2 regions of the Salinibacter sp. 10B genome follow, and region 2 is predicted to be linked to the other one. Evidence: predicted binding sites of a transcription regulator. Region 2 holds the regulator's gene; the other holds the start of a gene.
The links. The regulator HrcA, encoded in region 2, represses chaperone genes, less so after heat shock. The targets are predictions, from matches to a motif close to TNTTAGCACTCNCNNNNNGNGAGTGCTAANA.
Positions count from the first base shown of each region.

Region 1: a site for HrcA is predicted at 1,935-1,965, ahead of groES (co-chaperone GroES). Genes of this name have one in related genera too.

Region 1 is NZ_MQWC01000004.1:485,602-489,739, reverse strand. It holds gene groL (chaperonin GroEL) at 1-1,495, opposite strand, end outside; gene groES (co-chaperone GroES) at 1,591-1,881, opposite strand; gene BSZ35_RS02320 (SDR family NAD(P)-dependent oxidoreductase) at 2,129-2,848, opposite strand; gene BSZ35_RS02315 (hypothetical protein) at 2,966-3,217, opposite strand; gene BSZ35_RS02310 (sigma-70 family RNA polymerase sigma factor) at 3,396-3,965, shown strand; gene BSZ35_RS02305 (FAD-binding oxidoreductase) at 4,110-4,138, opposite strand, start outside.
Region 2 is NZ_MQWC01000004.1:4,306,897-4,311,034, forward strand. It holds gene sppA (signal peptide peptidase SppA) at 1-736, opposite strand, end outside; gene hrcA (heat-inducible transcriptional repressor HrcA) at 1,119-2,237, shown strand; gene BSZ35_RS17595 (nucleotide exchange factor GrpE) at 2,332-2,979, shown strand; gene dnaJ (molecular chaperone DnaJ) at 3,037-4,138, shown strand, end outside.

The DNA.
Region 1 (4,138 bases), 3.8 Mb from region 2:
TGACCTTCGTCGGGTCGAGCACGCCTTCGTCGCGGAGGTCGCCGTAGGTTTCGGAGCGGGCGTTGAAGCCGAAGTCGTCCTCGCCTTCTTTCACCTTCTGAACCACGATGGATCCCTCGTGTCCGGTGTTCGTGGCGATCTGGCGCAGCGGGGCTTCGAGCGCCGTCTTGACGATATCGATACCAATCGCCTGGTCCTCGTTCTCGCCTTCCACACCTTCGAGGGCTTCGAGGGCACGGAGATAGGCTACGCCGCCGCCCGGCAGGACGCCTTCGTCCACGGCCGCACGCGTCGCGCTGAGAGCGTCTTCGACGAGGGCCTTCTTCGCCTTCATCTCAGGCTCGGTGGCCGCGCCGACATTGAGCACAGCAACGCCGCCCGCGAGCTTCGCCAGGCGCTCCTGCAGCTTCTCCTGGTCGTAGTCGGAGGTGGAGTTCTCGATCTGCTGCCGGATCTGGTTGACCCGCGCGTTGATCTCTTCCTGCGAGCCGGCACCGTCCACGATCGTCGTGTTGTCCTGGTCGATCGTGATGCGGTCGGCCTGCCCAAGGTAGTCGAGCGTGGCGTTTTCGAGGCGATAGCCCTTCTCCTCGCTGATGACCGTACCGCCGGTCAGCACAGCGATGTCTTCGAGCATCGACTGGCGACGGTCACCGAAGCCAGGCGCCTTCACGGCAGCGACCTTCAGCGTGCCGCGCAGCTTATTCACCACGAGCGTGGCAAGGGCTTCGCCCTCCACGTCCTCGGCGATGATCAGCAGCGGGTTGCTCGTCTGCGAGACCTTCTCCAGGAGGGGGAGAAGATCCTGCATGTTGCTGATCGAGTCGTCGTAGATCAGCACATATGCGTCTTCGAGCACTGCCTCCATCTCCTCGGAGTCCGTCACGAAGTACGGGCTCTGGTAGCCACGGTCGAACTGCATGCCTTCGACCACGTCGAGGTGCGTCTCAATGCCGCGGGCCTCTTCCACGGTAATGACGCCGTCCTGGCCCACCTTTTCAAAGGCGTCGGCGATCAGCTCGCCCACGTCATCGTCGTTGTTGGCCGAGATCGTGGCAACCTGCTGGATGCGGTCTTTGCCCTCAACGATCTCACTCTGCTCGCGCAGGTGCTCCACAACCTTCTGGGCACCAAGGTCAATCCCACGCTTGATCTCCATCGGGTTGGCACCGGCGGTCACGCTCTTCAGACCGGCGTTGATGACGGACTCCGCGAGAACGGTAGCCGTCGTCGTTCCGTCGCCTGCCGCGTCGTTGGTCTTCGACGCCGCTTCCTTCAGCAGCTGGGCTCCGATGTTCGGAATCTTTTCTTTCAGTTCAATCTCCTTTGCGACGGTGACGCCGTCCTTCGTGATGGTCGGGGATCCGAAGGACTTCTCAAGGACCACGTTCCGACCCTTCGGGCCGAGCGTGACCTTGACGGCACGCGCCATCTTGTCCACGCCCTCCTTAAGGGCGTTTCGTGCCTCAGAATCAAACTTGATCTGTTTGGCCATAATGTAGGGTTGTAATTGATTCGTTATGAGTGCAGCTCAGTAGTCGTGTGCGACCGCGGGTGGGAGAATCCTCCTCCGCCGCGAGGGGCACAGTGCTATCCTTCGACAACTCCGAAGATGTCGCTCTCGCGCATGATGAGGTACTCGTCCCCATCGAGGGTAACTTCAGTGCCCGCATACTTTCCATAGAGGACCTGATCGCCCTCTTCGACGGTCATCTCGATCCGGTTGCCGTTTTCCACGCGGCCCGGACCGATTGCGACGACCGTGCCTTCCTGGGGCTTCTCCTTTGCCGAATCCGGAATGTACAGACCACTTTCGGTCTTATCATCGGCCGGCTTCGGCTGGACGACGACGCGGTCGCCAAGAGGTTTGATGCTCGTCATGATCGGTTCAGACTGACTTCTTGTGAGTGATGTGCGGTAGGATTCTTCATTGTTGTTATCACTCGCCAGTGGTGAGTGATAACAACGCGTCATACCCAACAGGCCCATTTCCGTCTATGTTTCCGCTGCCGGAAGGGGTTGTGGTGAAGATCCTTTAGTGCGACGATCTTCTCCTGATCACAGTGGTTCTGTGACGGCTTCCTGTATTTGGAAAAAGGACACCTTCCTTCCGGCCAGCAGCAGTGCGTCAGCCCCGAGGACGGAGGGGGCGGACCACCAGTTCGGAGATGAGATGGTTGGCCGGCGACTCCAGTACGTGCACGACGGTGGCGGCTAGATCTTCGGGCTGGAGGGGGTTATCCGTCATGTCGACCCCTGCTACATCGAAGAAGTTGGTTTCCGTGGAGCCGGGATAGATACACGTGACGCGGATGCCATCGTCGCGCACTTCCTTCATGAGCGACTCGCTAAAGCCGCGCACTCCGAATTTGCTTGCGTTGTACGCTGTGAGGTTGGGATTGCCGAGCAGACCGGCGATGGAGGCTATGTTCACGATGTGGCCTCCGAAGCCCGAATCCTCGTTCTGTGAGCGCATGGTGGGTACGACCTCTCGGGTGCAGAGGAAGACGCCGCGCAGGTTTGTCTCCATCTGCACGTCCCAATCCTCAACCGGCAGATCATCGACAGGGCCGAACTGGCCGAGCCCGGCGTTGTTGAGAAGTACGTCGATTCGGTCGCTTTCCTCGCGAACGGTCTCGAAGGCATCGGCCACCTGCTCTTCGTCACGTACATCACACGGAAGGGGGCGAAATGCGTCGCCGAAATCGTTCTGCAGGGCGTTCAATTTGTCGGAACTCCGAGCGAGGCCGTACACGACGGCTCCTCGTCCAATCAATGAGTTAGCAAAGTGCGTCCCGAGGCCGCTGCTGGCCCCAGTAACGACAGCGACGGCGTCGCTCAAGTCCATGATCGTGCGGGAGGGTTATTTCGAAAGGCCGTGAGGCGAGTATCTATGACCCATGGTACCGATCAGGACGAAGTGGGATTGCCTCTTGAGGTGAGGGTCGTGTGACGAATTCGGTTCTTAACCGGGGGCTGGGGGCACAGAGGTCCCAGACGACGCATCAGAGTCCGTTGCACTGCGGGCTTCTGCCCAAGTGTTGTGGGTGAGGAGGAGTTGTTTGGCTTCGGCGAGGGATACGTCGAGGGTATCGAGGATCAGTTGCACCGCTTCGAGGCGCGAGTGGCCGTCGCGTCGGAGTCGGCGAAATGTTGTTTCAATCTGTTCATCGTCGTCGGGAGTATTGTCGGAGGGGGACGTGCGTTCGTTGGGCATGGGCTCGTGCGCAGGCGCTAGAGGTTAAAGGGGGCGTTGTTGGGGAGAGGAAAATCTTATTCCCCTGTTATACTTTTGTGATAACATGTAGCGCATGTGAAGGTACACGAGGATGATAGTAAGGACGAGGGAGTCCAATCCTCTTGAATGTTTACCTCATTCCACAGTCGCCATGGAAATGCCCCAGCCCTGCACCGCAGAGGACCCGAAGGTTGATGCGCTCAAAGCCGGAAGTGAGCACGCGTTTCGCTGTCTTTTTGAACAGGAACGGGAGCGCCTTCACAATTTCGTTTGGAAAATTGTGGGCGATGCTGATGAGGCCGAGAACATTGTCCAGGAAGCCTTTGCCGAAGCCTACCGACAGATTGACTCATTTCGAGGGGAGGCGAAGGTGTCCACGTGGCTATTTTCAATTGCCCGGCATCTGGCGTACGGTCACGTGCGGAAGTCGAAGCGTCACAATTACAAGGAGCACGAAATCCTCGAGTTCTTGCAGGCAGAACAGAATGAGGGAACGACTGTGACAGAGAAGGCGGTGGAGACCGCGGAGCGCAAGCGGATTGTGCACGACGCTCTCCAGGAACTGCCGGAGCATTACCGGCGCGTGGTACAACTCAGGGACCTCGAAGAGAAGTCAACCACGGAGACCGCCGAGCGGCTTGGACTTACGGAAGTCAATGTACGCGTTCGGCTTCACCGAGCCCGGAAGCAGCTTCGAGGACATCTCTGTAAGCGAATGGAGTATTGAGCGGAGAGAGCCCGAAAGCGGCCCCGAGATCTTCCAGAGCGGGGAGAGAGTGTGGAGGCAACGTTCTCATTACCGATGCCGCGCCGTATTGCCCAGAAGTCTCGCGAGGCGTCGAACGCCAACGAGTGACGTCAAAACAGTCGCTTAGTTCGAAACAGCGCCCTGTTCCCAGC
Region 2 (4,138 bases):
CGAGCACTGCGTCTTCCTCGGCCAACTGCTGGAGGGCAGTTGAAGAAAGGCCACGCGTCTCCGCGATGGCAGACGTGAACCGGTCGTTTATGGTTGTGAGGAGAGCCTCCATCTGCTCCCGGTTGGGCTCAGAGAGATCCGAGCGCATAAACGACTCGCCGGCACTTTTGTATTTCCCGGCGCGCACGATTTGCGGCTCCACCCCAAGCTTATCGAAGGCATTCTTGAAGAAGGGAAGAATGGTCGCGAAGCCGTTGTACTCAAAAAAGGTTTGAGGACCAACGAACACACTGTCAGCGGCGCTGGCGACGAAGTATCCTTTCTCGCCCATGCCAAACTCCTCCCCGGAGGCGATCACAGGCGTTCCACTCTCGCGAAGCTGAACCACGGCCTCTCGCACCTCCTCCAGGGTCCCCCAGGAGGCCGAGGTGCCCTTCATGCGAAGCCAGACGGCCTCGATGCGATCGTCGGACCGGGCGTTGCGAAGGGCCACCTGCAGATCGCGGAGGTCATACGAGGGGCCCTCGCCAAAGGCCTTCTGGAACGGATCGTCAGACACCCGCTCCGGGATCGGGCCGTCGATGGGGACGGTAAGGACCGAGCCGGGTTGCACCGTCGGGGTCGTGTCGGTAGAAAGAGTGAGGGCAAAGAAAAAGAAGAAGAGGAAGAAAACGACGAGGCCGAAGGCGATCAGCGTGCCGAGGACGCTGGCCGTGAGGGTTGACAGAAAGCGCATAGAGCGAACAGGTGAGCAGTGAGGCCATCGAACGCGCGAGGAGTGCCCCCATCTTTTTGCGCGCGCATCCTACTGTATCGGTGGGGCGGGGGACCGTTTCAGGTGTTCGTTCTGTTTTTGTTACAGGGGGAACGATATCCCAGGCGTCGACCCGTTCTGGGCACGGGGGCACGCCCGAAAGGAAACTTGAAACTGGGGCTTATGTACAGTATCGGAGGCCATGTGCTCTCCTCATCAGTGGAATACTTGGTTTACGTTCGGGAATGACGGTCCAATGTGGCGGCACGTCCTTTGCGGCGTGTAGACATGACCGTCGGCGGTTGTGCCCGAGCGGAGCAATCGAGGAGAGAGGCCTGTCGCGCGTACTTCCCTGTATAATGCCGTGAACGACGACGTGAACACGAGTACTGTGGACGCTGAGGATCAGACCGATGGTCGGCCGTCCTTAAACGACCGTGAGCGCAACATCCTGCGTCTCGTCGTGGAAGAGTTTGTGGATTCGGCGGGCCCGGTCGGGTCACGGTCGATTGCCAAGGAGAGTTCGATTGACCTCAGCGCGGCCTCCATCCGAAACACAATGGCGGATCTGGAGGACATGGGCTACCTGGATCATCCGTACACCTCGGCCGGACGGGTGCCTACGCGCCTGGGGTATCGGACGTTTGTTGACGAGCTTATGGATACGCCTGAGCTCACTGAGGTCGAGCGGGAGATGCTCAAGATGCGTCTCGCAAGTCTCGTGAAGGATACCGATGAGCTCCTGCGGGAGAGCACTCGTCTGTTGAGCAAGCTATCCAATTTGCTCGGCATTGCACTGAGCCCGCGCCTGTCCACGGGGGTGCTCGATCGGCTCGACATTGTCCCGCTGTCCGGAGACCGCCTCATGTTCGTTATGAGTGTGCGGGGCGGCATCGTAAAGACCATCGTCCTGGAATTTGAGTCCGACTTCGGGCGCACCGAGATTGATCGCGTCGTGTCGCTACTCAATGAGCGCCTTGCCGGCCTCACGCTTCAAGAAATCCGGGAGACGCACGAGGAGCGCATCAAAGACCTTCGAGACCAGACCGGACTCATTGAGCTGATCGTTGAGGAGTCGGCCGTTCTGTTCAGTGAACCGGAGGAAGGGCGTCTTGAGTTCAAGGGAACGGAGAACATTCTCACACAGCCTGAATTCCAGGAGCCGGACGACGTACGGCGGCTGATTCAAATCATTGAGGATGAGGATCGTGTCGTACAGGTGCTGGAAGATCTTTTCGAGTCCGACCCGAACGCTATGGGACAGGTCACCATCCGCATCGGAGGAAAGTCCGACGAAGAGGAAATGGATGCCTACTCGATCGTGACCTCTCCGTACCGAATCGGCGGCACGGTGGGCACCCTCGGGGTGATTGGGCCTACGCGCATGGATTATCCGCGGGCTGTGGCCCTCGTCGAAAATGCCGCTCACGTCATCAACCGCTCGGGGAAAGAGGACCCCGACGCGCCTTCGAATGCATCGTAGGGCGTCCTCGGGTGTCGAGTCCCCGCGGTCGTCTCTGGTGTCCGCGATCCCTTTCGTTTGTTTCTTCTACTGTCGCAGAGCCCCAACCCTGATTGTGAGTACAGACCAGACCAACGGTCGACAGACCTCGAACGACCCCTCCGCCGACGACGTGCAGTCCTCAGACGCATCGGAGGAGCTGGAGGAGCCCGATGCCAATGACGACCTCTCCGAATCCGAGCAGAAAATCCGAGAGCTTACCCAAAAGGTGGAGAGCCTAGAGGAGGAGCGGGATGAACTCAATGATCGGGTGCTCCGCAAGGCCGCCGAGTTTGAAAACTACCGGCGCCGAATGGACCGGGAGAAGAAGCGGCGGCACCAGGCGGGCATGCTCGAGGTGATTGAGCCGGTTCTGGAGGTACTTGATGATTTTGAGCGTTCGATCGATGCGGCCGAGGAGCTTCAGGAAAACCAGGACCCGGAAGCGGCCTACGATTCGCTGAAGGGCGGGGTCGAAATGGTCTTTCGTAAATTTCGCGATACCCTGGAAAACCTGGGCGTGGAGCCCATTGAAGCGGAGGGTAAGCCCTTTGACGAGGAGCTCCACGAAGCCATGATGCGACAGCCGTCCGACGAGGAAGCGCCCGGGACGGTGCTTCAAGAGATCCGCAAGGGGTATCGGATGGACGATCGCGTCATCCGACACAGCCGCGTCGTGGTGGCGACGGAGCCGGCGGAGGACGAGGCTGGAGACGACGCGTAGCATTCATCTACACGGGGGGCGACACGCTTCTTTTCTGAATTGTAGAAGTTTGACAACATGCCGAGTGACTATTACGACGTTCTGGGAGTCGATTCGGACGCCTCGCAGGACGAGATCAAGAAGGCGTATCGAAAAAAGGCGATGGAGTACCACCCGGATCGTAATCCGGACGATCCGGAAGCGGAGCAGAAGTTCAAGGAGGCCTCGGAGGCGTACGACGTCCTCTCGGACCCCGAGACACGCCAGCGGTACGACCGCTACGGCGAGGCCGGGCTTGGGCAGGATGGCGCGGGCGGCCGCGGGGCTGGACGCGGCTTCCACGACATCGAAGACATTTTCAGTGCCTTCGACGACATTTTTGGGGGCGGGGGCGGTCGTCGGTCGCGTCGCCAGCGGGGACGACCGGGGAGTGACCTGCGGGTGACCCTTCCGCTTACGCTTGAGGAGATTGCGGAGGGCACCGAGAAAAACATCAAGGTCCGGAAGTTCCTGTCGTGTGACACCTGCGAGGGGACGGGCGCCGAAGGCGGCATGGAAGGCGAAAACTACGTGATGTGCTCGAAGTGCGACGGCACGGGCGAGGTGCGCCAAGTGTCGCGATCGGTCTTCGGTCAGTTTGTCAATGTGCAGGCGTGTCCGCAGTGCAACGGAGAGGGACGCATCATCGAGAATCCCTGTGATGACTGCGGCGGCGAGGGTCGGATCGAAGGAGAAGAGACGATCTCTGTGACGGTCCCCGCGGGCGTCATGGAAGGCAACTACCTCACGATCTCCGACGCCGGGAATGCGGGCATTCGGGGTGGGGTGCCGGGCGACCTGCGAATCGAGATTGAGGAGGAGCCGCACGAACACTTCGTGCGCGACGGCCTCGACATCTATCACGACGTGTATCTTTCCTTCCCCGAAGCCGCCATGGGAACCGAGGTCGAGGTTCCCACCCTAAAGGGACGAGCCCGACTGGAGGTGGAGCCGGGCACGCAGGCCGGCAAAATCCTTCGGATGCGCAACCGTGGCATTCCGGACCTGGAAGGGAGTGGGAAGGGCGATCAGATGATTCGGATTCACGTGTGGACGCCGCAGGAGCTCTCCGATAGCGAGCAGGAGATGATGGAGCAGTTGCAGCACCACGACAATTTCCAGCCACAGCCGGAGGAACGCC